One region of the Planomonospora sp. ID91781 genome, then DNA from elsewhere that is predicted to be linked to it. Evidence: riboswitches for the same ligand, from Rfam matches in the RefSeq annotation. Region 1 holds a riboswitch; the other holds the start of a gene.

Region 1 (4,714 bases):
GGAGACCGAACCGTCGGGGTTCACGCCGGTCACCAGGCCGACGTGGTCGATGGCCGAGATGTTCTTGGAGCCGCCCCAGTCGAAGAAGACGAGGTCGCCGACCTGCGGGGCGCGGTCGAAGCGGCCCTGCTTCTTGAACCACTGCGCGTGCCAGGGGGTGTAGGCGTAGATGCCCATCGCATCCTGCGCGCCGTGCTCGACGGCCACCCACGCCAGGAACATGTCGCACCAGGGGGCGGCGGCGAACCCCTTCTGCTTGGTGTACTTGTCGTACCACTTGCCGTAGAAGGACGTGCCGTCCGCGGCCTCGCCCTCGCCGACCTTGCTGAGGGCGGTGGCGATGAGCTGCTGGACCTTGGTGCCTGCGGTCAGCGGCGCGGCCGGTCCGGAAAGACCCTTTGCCTGGGACCGGTCCGGCATCTGCAGCTCTGGGAGCTGGTCCGGCGCCGCAAGCGCGTCGCTTCGGCCATCGGTGGTCAGGTTCTGATCGGGCGACTGGATGACCTCACTGCGCGGCTGGGCCGGTGCTGAGGTCTCGGGGGCCGGGGCCTGAGACGGCATCGTCCCCTGCTCGATCATCGCGATCTGGGCTTCGATCTCGGCGATCCGGGTCTGCATCTGCGAGAAGGGAGCCGCGCCGGAGTCGCTGTCGGTGATCGACGGGATGTCGGCTGCATGAGCCGTCCCAGCGGACAGGACGGTGAAGCTTGCCATGCCGGCGACGATCAGGCTGATGGACAGGCTCTGGCGGCCGAAGGCGTGCGACAGAACGGGCAACGGTACGTTCCTTTACTGACCTGCGCGGGGAAAGGGCTCTCATGACGCGGGACACGAAGCTCCTGCCGGTACGGCGTAAGCCACAGCCGCCCTCTCCGGCCACGCGTCAAGGCGTGGTCGTGCAGGAACAGCCCGGGGTCATCCTGTTGTCGCCTGGACATTCGACTACGGCAGATAGTTCCTGAGGAAAGTCAGGGATTCGATTCGCTGACCCCGATAGGAGGCGGGGAGTGGAGCTGCCGTCCCCCGGGGTGCGGGGCGGAATCCGCTGCAGGGCACCGCAGAGACAGTGGCGTGCATCATCGAAGCCGGTGTTCGTCCCGCACCCTTGCTGCAACCGTCATGAGCAGGCGGAGAGGCTCTCATGCGCAAGTGAAACCGCATCCAGGTGAGTGCGGGCGCGGCCGGGAACTGGGGCATCCGGATGGGCAAGACCTTGCGATCGTGCGGCCGGAAGATCTTACGGACAGCCCTGGCCAAGGTAGAGCTTTCGGACGTTATGTGACGTTTTATTCATCTTGCCGACACGCATCTACTACATCGCATCGTAACGTCTGATGATCTGCCTTCATCGGGAAGACGGCCCGCCTGCCGTCGGATCCCGCGCCGGCCCAGACGCCTCCGCCGGGGGAACCGGGGACCCATCGCGCGAACCCGCGGACCTTTCCACGAGCGCGCAGGGTGAATCCGTCCCGTCGGCGGTAGGGCGACTCTTGGCCCGAACCCGTCAGTTCGCCCGGTAGGCGGTCACGAAAAGGAGAGACGCGAGTGAAGCACGCCGGTTCCTCACCGCAGGCTGCGCCGTATGGGGCGCCTCATCGGGCGTCCGACCGTAAACAGCCGCTGGACGGCGATCACCTGACCGAGCCGCCGACGTGCCGCCCCGCTACGTCGGCCTGCTGTGTCGATGGCCCACAATGGTGCGCGGACAACGCCGTCCCTCATGCAAGGAGCTCCCCCGACGTGTCGCATCCACCTCCCGGCCCTGCAGCCGTGCTCACCGCGCTGGCCGGCTACGGCGAGCGCTACCGGCTGCAGGACGGCCTGGACGCGGGCGAGGACTGGGTCGCCGCCGACCGGCTGCTGGACCCCGCCTCCGAGGAGCTGACCCGGGTGCTCGAAGCCGAGCGGACCGCCAGCGGACAGGTGTCGGCGCACGCCACGGCGCTGACCGTGATGGCCGTCTACGCGGGCACGGTCACGGCTCCCGCCCTGCTGGCCTGGGCACTGTACGGTGAGGTGCTGGATGTGCGGCCGGACAACGTGGCGCTCCGGCTCGACGACCACCACGGGTTCGGCGCCGTCGCGCTGCGCCGCCCCCGGCTGGCCGAGACCTCACAGATGACCGCGGACGTACGGCTGAAGCTGCTGGTCGGCCAGGTGCTCGATGAGCACCTGTTCCCGCTCGCCGATGCGCTGCGGGTGCGCAGCCGCGCGGGCCAGCGCCAGCTGCACGGCGGAATCGCCCAGGGGTGCGCCGCGGCGTTCGGCGCCGCGAGCAGGACGCCCGGGGCCGACGTCGACCTGCTGCACCGTTCCCATGATGCCTTCCTCGCCGCCTGCCCGCCGGGGCTGGGCGGGCTGGGGGAGATGGTCCGGCTCTCCGAGGGCGGCAGGGAGGGCTTGTTCTACCTGCGCCGGACGTGCTGCCTGTTCTACACCGCCGTCCATGGAGAGAAGTGCGCCAGCTGCTGCCTGGACAGTGTCGAGGACCGCGTCTGCGCCTACCGCCGGGTCCTCGCCGGCGCGGCGAGCTCGCACTGATCCGGCCCCGGCCTCCGGCTGCGATCAGTGACGACGCGGCGCCCGCGGACGGAACGGGGGCGGTCGGAGAAGGTGCGGGCGTGCGGCTCAGCTGAGGGCGGGCCGGTAGACGACGGAGAAGCCGCGTCCTCCGTCCGTTGATTCCAGGACGGTCCCGTCCTGCAGCGCCGCAAGGAGACGCTGCCGGTCGACGGCGGTGAAAGCCGCGGCCTGGCCGGGCAGGCGGCCTGCGGCCTGCCACGTTGCGCCGCCGTCGGCGCTGGCGTGCACACGGCCATCGGCGCCGACCCCCACCAGGTCGTCTTTGCCGAGCGCGTCAAGGTGGGACAACAAAGGGGAGCCGGCGAGCCCGGCGAAGGTCAGGCCGCCGTCCTTGCTGACCTGCACTCCCTCGGAAGTGGTCGCGTGGACCCGGTTCGGCTCCTCCTCGTGAGCGGCCAAGTCGATCACTTGCAGCGCGGCTCCCGGCGCCCAGCCTTGGCCTTCATTGCCGCTGCGCCGCACCTGCCCGCTCTGGCTGTCGTAGGCGTACAGGGTCGTCCCCGCCGGTGCGATGGCGTGGAAGTCGGCGATGCCTGCCTGCGAGACCGTGCTCCAGGTGAGGCCGGCGTCCGTGGTGCGGATCAGGCCCAGGTGCGGGGAGCCGCCGGATGGGACGTCGTTCGCCGCGGGGTGCCCGCTGGCCAGGAAGGTCTTCGGCCCGATCACGATGAAGCCCATGTGATCCTGAACGCGATCGGCGACCCGCCGGGCAGTGTCGGTGGAACGGACCTGGAACAGGCCGTAGTGCCCGGCGATGTAGATCGTGCCGTCGGCCGGGTCGACCCCCAGCCCGTGAACGTGACCGATCCCAGGATCGGCGGCATCGGCGGTCTGCGTGGACGGCTGTGCGGCGCATGCCGTACCGGACAGCAGCGCGAGCGCCAGGACGGCGCCTGCGCGCACACGACGATGCCGGTCGATCGAGGCCATGGCATGATGCTACCGCCATCTACTATCCATCATCGTAGAAGGTGCGGTGTCTAGAAGATCGAAAGCGTATGGCAGTGGTGGGCCAGCAGCGACGCCACACCCGGGATCGCGGCCACGACCGCAGGACCGGCGAGCAGCAGAGCGACAGCGGCCAAGCCGGCCAGGCGCTCCTTGCGGCCGAGGGGAGCGGCCGGATTGAGCATGCGCTTGACCCGGGTCAGCGCCGTCTCGCCACCGGCACCCAGCATGAACGCCGGAGTCCTGCCGGTGGCCAGCCGTACCAGGGCGGCGGCGATGTGGATGCGCGGATGCTGGCGGGCAGCGACATCGTCGGCGAGCAACTCGACCAGCCGGGTGACCTCGGTGCGGGCCTGGGCGAACAGCGGCAGGCGGGGAAAGGCGACGAAGAAGGCTTCAGCGGCGGCCAGCACGAGATGGTGACGCCCCCGCAGATGGGCCCGCTCGTGGGCGAGCACGGCGGCGATCTGCTCGGGAGCCAGGGACTGCAGAGCCGCGGTCGTGATGACCGTCCTGCCCTGCCGTCCGGGCAGGCAGTAGGCCGCGGCCTCGTCGTGCTCCAGTACCACCGCTTCCAGATCACCGTCGTGGCGGCCGAGGATGTTCAACATGTCGGCGTGCCGCCGGCGTTCGCGCTGTGCACGGACGAGCACGGCCGCCCCGCAGTAGACCACCCTGCCTGCGACCAGAGCGGCACCGAACAAAGCGGCGCGGGCGCCCGTGGAGATGGCGGCTTCTCCATCGGTGAGCAGCTCCGCGCATGCCTCGAAGAACGCGGCCAGCCCATGCCCGACCACGGAGGCCGGAACCGCGGCGGCGAACGCCGCGAAGAGACCGGAGGCGACCACCGAGACGCACGCGGCCAGCCATACGGAGATCGCCAGTCGCGGAGCACGCTCGGCCCACGCGCCGCGGTCGAGCAGCCGGGGCAGCCAGGCCGCGGCGACGACGGCGTACGACGCCAGGATCACGGCGGCGATCATGCGCGGCCCTTGGTCGGATACACTTTGAGCGCGGCCTCGAGCGCTTCGGACTCCTCCGGGGACAGCCGCTCCAGGAAGTGCACCAGCGTGGCCGCCTGGTTGCCGCCGGAGGTGAGCGTGGCACGCATCAGCTCGGCGGTGTAGGCCTCCTTGCTGGCCACCGTCTCGTAGACATACGCCCGGCCGACCTGTTTACGGCG
Region 2 (4,714 bases), on a different contig from region 1:
CCGGGTGCCCGGCGAGAGCGGGAAGGCGGGGAAGCGGGCGAAAAGGTGAGCTGGACCTTACTGGTTCTGTACTATTCGCCCCAGGTCTTTACGGCGGGAGGGCGTAGTAGTGGCCGTGGCGGGTATGCCGAAGTGTTATGGGCGGGTGCCCGTGGCGGCCGGACTGGCTCTCGTGGCGTTCCTGCTGCCGGCGTTGCCGGCCGGTGACGCGCTCGCCGAGCCGAAGCCGACGATCGCCGAGGCCAAGAAGAAGCTGGAGAAGCTCAACGACCAGGCCGACAAGATCGTCGAGAAGTACAACCAGGCCGGCGAGAAGTGGAAGAAGGCCCGCACGCGCTACCGGACGCTCAACGGCGCCCTGGAGAAGCAGAGCGCGAAGGTCGCCGGTCTGCGCCGGGAACTGGTCGCGATGGCCGTCAGCGGCTACCAGGCGGGCACGGTGACCGGCTGGGAGAGCCTCATCACCCGGCCCGACCCGAGCGACCTGCTGAGCGGCCTGGCCGCGGTGGACCAGATGTCGGCCCTGCGCGCCCAGTCCCTCAACGCCTTCGACGAGGCCACCAAGACCCTGCGGACCGACCGGGACAAGGCCAAGACCGCCCTGGCCGAGGCCGACGAGTACCGCGACGAGCTGGCCGAGCAGAAGGCCAAGGCCGACAAGATGGTCAAGGCCCAGATCAAGCTCCTGCGCGAGCTCGGCGCCTACCGGGCGGGCGACCCGAACAGCCCCGGCATCACCTACACCGGCTCCGCCTCGGGGAGCGCCCGCAAGGCGCTCCAGTTCGCCTTCGCCCAGGTCGGCAAGCCGTACCAGTACGGCGGCACGGGACCCGGCGGCTGGGACTGCTCCGGCCTGCTCCAGGCCGCCTGGCGCGCCGGGGGCGTCAGCCTCCCGCGGACGACCTGGGAGCAGTGGAGCTGGGGTGCGAGCCGCAGGGTCTCCCTGGACGACCTCCAGCCCGGGGACCTCATCTTCAGCGAGGGCCTGGGACACGTGAGCATGTACGTCGGCGGCGGCCAGATCGTCCACGCCCCGCAGACCGGCGACGTCGTGAAGGTCGTCGACCTGTCGGCGTACGGCCGCCGCCTGGTGGGCGCGGTCCGTCCCTGACGCCGCCCCCGCTCCCGTCTCGGAAGCAGTCCTCCGCCCCGTCCCTGACGCCGCCCCCGCCCCGCCCTGCCCCGTCTCGGTCCCCGTCCGCGCCGCCCGAGCCCGCGAGCCCCGCGCTCGCGGGCTCTTCCGTGTCAGGACAAGATCATTACTCCTGTTACTGGAGTTACGGGAGTGACAACGTTCAGGCAGCGGATCTCCAAATGTGACGAGGGTCATATCGCGGTGGTGGACTCGCCGTTATCCAGCGGTTATGAAAAGAGGGAAGAGGCTCCCCGATCTTCGGACGGGGCAGCGTCTTTGCCGATGTTTGGGGATCGGGGTAACTTCTGGCGTCGCGACGAGCAAGCCATGCCGTCGCAGTGCACCGGCCTCTCGGGCTGTGTCCAGATGAATAATCCAAGCGGTCACGCGAAGCACCTACACCGTCGTGACCTGCCGAATCCATGCAGCCATGAGGCATGGAACCGGGGAACCAAAGGCATGCTCCCATTGCCAGGGGTGAATCGGCACGCCGTTGTGCCGTAGGGCGTCTTCCCTGCCCGAATCCGTCAGCTAACCCGGTAGGCATCAGTGGAAGTCCCAAGGAGAAATCCTGTCTACCACCCTGCAGAACCCCTGTTCGTCGCGCCTTTTTCGCCTTTCCGTGGGCGGTTTCGCGCTCACTCTGACCGCGTCGGCCGGTGCGGTCGGAATGAATTCCGCGCAGGCGCGGGCGGCGACGAACGGCGCGACCGCGGTACAGGCCGGAGCCGTCGCGGTCACCCGGATGAGCGGCGCCCCCCTCACCGGGGCGAGCGCCAAGGCGGTCACCAGGCTGAGCAAGGCCGCGCGGCAGAAGGCGAAGGCGGCCAAGGCCGTCTCGGTGGCCAAGCGGCAGGTCGGCGCCCCCTACCGCTGGGGCGGGACCGGTCCCCGTGCGTTCGACTGCTCGGGCCTGGCGCAGTACTCCTGGCGCAAGGCGGGGGTACGGCTCCCGCGGATCACGCACAGCCAGTACCGCGCCGTCAGGAAGAAGGTCTCGTGGCGCAGCCTGCGCCCCGGTGACCTGCTCTTCTTCTACGGCAAGGGCCACGTCGGCATCTACGTCGGCAAGGGAAGGATGGTCCACGCGCCGAGCAGCGGCAGGACGGTCCGGATCGTGAAACTGAAGCACTACTACCGCTCCTCCTTCGCCGGAGCGGTCCGCCCCGGCGGCTGACCGGGCCGTCCGGCGGCGGGCGTGCCGCCGGAAGGCGCAGGTGCCGAGCGGCCCCGCCCGTCCCCGTGACGGGCGGGGCCGCTCAGCGTCCGGTACGGGGACCGCTCCGTGCCCGGCGCCCGGGCGGATCCGCCGGCCCGCGTCGCGTAGCATCGGCGCACATGTCCGTCCCCCAGGGGCGCCGCGCCGTACTCGCCGGGATGCTGGCGCTCACGGGCGCCGCGCTGGCCGCGTCCGCGCCGCTCCCGGCCGTCCCGTGGCCGGGAGCCGTCGTGGTCCGCGGGCAGGGCTCGGTCGTCGTCGGGGACCGCGCCGTCGCCGGTCTGCTGGCGGACCTCGCCGCCCGGGCCGACCGCGCCCGCCGCAGGATCGCCGCGATCTGGGGGCCCGTCCGCCCGGTGGTCCTGTTCCCGGAGACCGACGCGCAGGCCGCGGTGCTCGCGGGCGCCGCCGGGGTCGCGGCCACGCGCGGGCTGGCCGCGCTGGCCACCGCGGACCGGGTGGTCGTCCTGCCGGGCGGCTACGCGCGGCTCAGCGAGGTCGGCAGGGACGTGGTCCTCACCCACGAGCTCGTCCACGTGGCCACCGGCGCGACCCGGGGCGGCCGGGTGCCGATGTGGCTGTCGGAGGGGTTCGCCGACTACGTCGGCTACGCGGGCACGGGGCTGGACGTCCGCCGGGTCGCCGCGGAGCTGGCCCGGGAGGTGCGGGCGGGCGTGCTGCCGGACCGGCTGCCCGGTCCGGGGGACTTCGCCCCCGGCGGGGCGCGGCTCCCGCAGGTCTACGAGGAGGCCTGGCTCGCCTGCCGCTACGTCGCCGCACGTTTCGGCGAGCGGGCCCTCGTGAGGCTCTACGGTAGCGATGTCGGGACCACGCTCGGCCTGACCGCGGCGGAGTTCACCGCGGGCTGGCGCGACCACCTCCGGAAGGAACTCGCATGACGTCGAGCACCGCGCGGGCGTCCGGCGCCCGGCCCGGGAGCCCGCGGGCGGCGGGGTGGGCGCTGGCCGCCCTCGGCGCGGTCACCCTGGGGGTCGTGGCGCTCAGCACGCCGTGGCGGGCGCTGCCCGCGGCGGCGCCGCGGGTGGAGCCGGATCCGGCCCGCGACTTCACCGCCGGTCAGATCGCCCGGTCCCAGGCGTTCGACGCCGTGGTGGGCCCGCCCGCCTACCTGTCGCTCGGCCTGACCCTGGTGGCGGCCGGGCTGCTGGTGGCCACCCCGCTGGGCGCGCGGCTGCTGGAGCGGCTTCCGGGGGGACGGTGGTGGCTGCGGGTGCTGCTCGGCGTGCTCGCCGTCACGGTGGCGGTGGAGCTCGTGCGCTGGCCGTTCGGGATGTGGCAGGAGGTCCACCTGCGGGACTACGGCCTGTCCACCCAGGACTGGCCGTCGTGGACCGCCGACCGGCTCAAGAACATCGGGATCAGGACCGCGCTCACCGCGGTCATGGTGCTGGCCGTCGTCGCGCTGGCGCGGCGCTTCGCGCGCTGGTGGATCCCCGCCGCGCTGGGCGCCTTCACGCTGACCGTGACCGTCTCCTTCGCCTATCCGGTGCTGGTGGAGCCGGTCTTCAACGACTTCTCGCCGATGGCCGCCGGGCCGCTCCGCGACGACCTGCTCGCCATGGCCGAGCGCGACGGCGTGCCGGTCGAGGACGTGCTCGTCGCCGACGCCTCCCGCCGGACCACCGCGCTCAACGCCTACGTCTCCGGATTCGGCGCGACCCGCAGGATCGTGGTCTACGACACGCTGCTGCGGGCCCCGGCCGGGGAGGTCGAGCTGGTCGTGGCGCACGAGCTGGGCCACGCCGCCACCGGGGACGTGCTGTACGGCACGCTGGTCGGCGCGCTGGGCGCGGCCTGCGGGGCGTGCCTGCTGTACCTCGTCGCCTCGTCGGGCCCGGTGCGCCGGCGCACCGGGGTCGCCTCGCTCGCCGACCCGCGGGCCGCCGGTCTGGTCATGGGGCTGCTGAGCCTGGCCACCGTGCTCTCCGGGCCGGTGCAGAACGCGGTCAGCAGGCAGATCGAGGCCAGGGCCGACGTGCACGCGCTGAACCTGACGCGGGACCCGGCCACGTTCGCGGCCATGCAGAAGCGGCTGGCCGTGGCCAATATTTCTGATTTATCACCAGATGTCGTTGAATATGTTCTTTATGCCTCCCACCCCGCCATTCCGGAGCGGATCGCCGCGGCGCGCTCCTGGGCCGCGCTGAACGGCCTGCCGGAGCCGTGAAGCGCACGCTGATCGTCACCAACGACTTCCCGCCCCGCCCCGGCGGCATCCAGTCGTTCGTGCACGGGCTCGCCGTCCGAATGCCCCCGGGCTCGGTGGTCGTCTACGCCCCCCGCTGGGCCGGGTGCGAGGCGTTCGACGCGCGCCAGCCGTACCCCGTCGTGCGCCACCC

Evidence for each region. Region 1 has a riboswitch for cyclic di-AMP ahead of HS048_RS21370 (IucA/IucC family C-terminal-domain containing protein). Riboswitches for the same ligand answer to the same signal wherever they lie in the genome.
Region 2: another riboswitch for cyclic di-AMP. It lies ahead of HS048_RS14400 (C40 family peptidase); the one in region 1 lies ahead of HS048_RS21370 (IucA/IucC family C-terminal-domain containing protein).

The regions. Positions count from the first base shown of each region.
Region 1 covers NZ_JABTEY010000002.1:462,985-467,698, reverse strand. Annotated here, with positions in the region: gene HS048_RS21375 (CHAP domain-containing protein) at 1-777, opposite strand, end outside; cyclic di-AMP (ydaO/yuaA leader) riboswitch at 1,384-1,538, shown strand; gene HS048_RS21370 (IucA/IucC family C-terminal-domain containing protein) at 1,741-2,541, shown strand; gene HS048_RS21365 (F510_1955 family glycosylhydrolase) at 2,629-3,513, opposite strand; gene HS048_RS21360 (M56 family metallopeptidase) at 3,564-4,514, opposite strand; gene HS048_RS21355 (BlaI/MecI/CopY family transcriptional regulator) at 4,511-4,714, opposite strand, start outside.
Region 2 covers NZ_JABTEY010000001.1:3,169,806-3,174,519, forward strand. Annotated here, with positions in the region: gene HS048_RS14395 (C40 family peptidase) at 125-1,111, shown strand; cyclic di-AMP (ydaO/yuaA leader) riboswitch at 1,538-1,696, shown strand; gene HS048_RS14400 (C40 family peptidase) at 1,806-2,312, shown strand; gene HS048_RS14405 (hypothetical protein) at 2,474-3,253, shown strand; gene HS048_RS14410 (M48 family metallopeptidase) at 3,250-4,542, shown strand; gene HS048_RS14415 (glycosyltransferase family 4 protein) at 4,539-4,714, shown strand, end outside.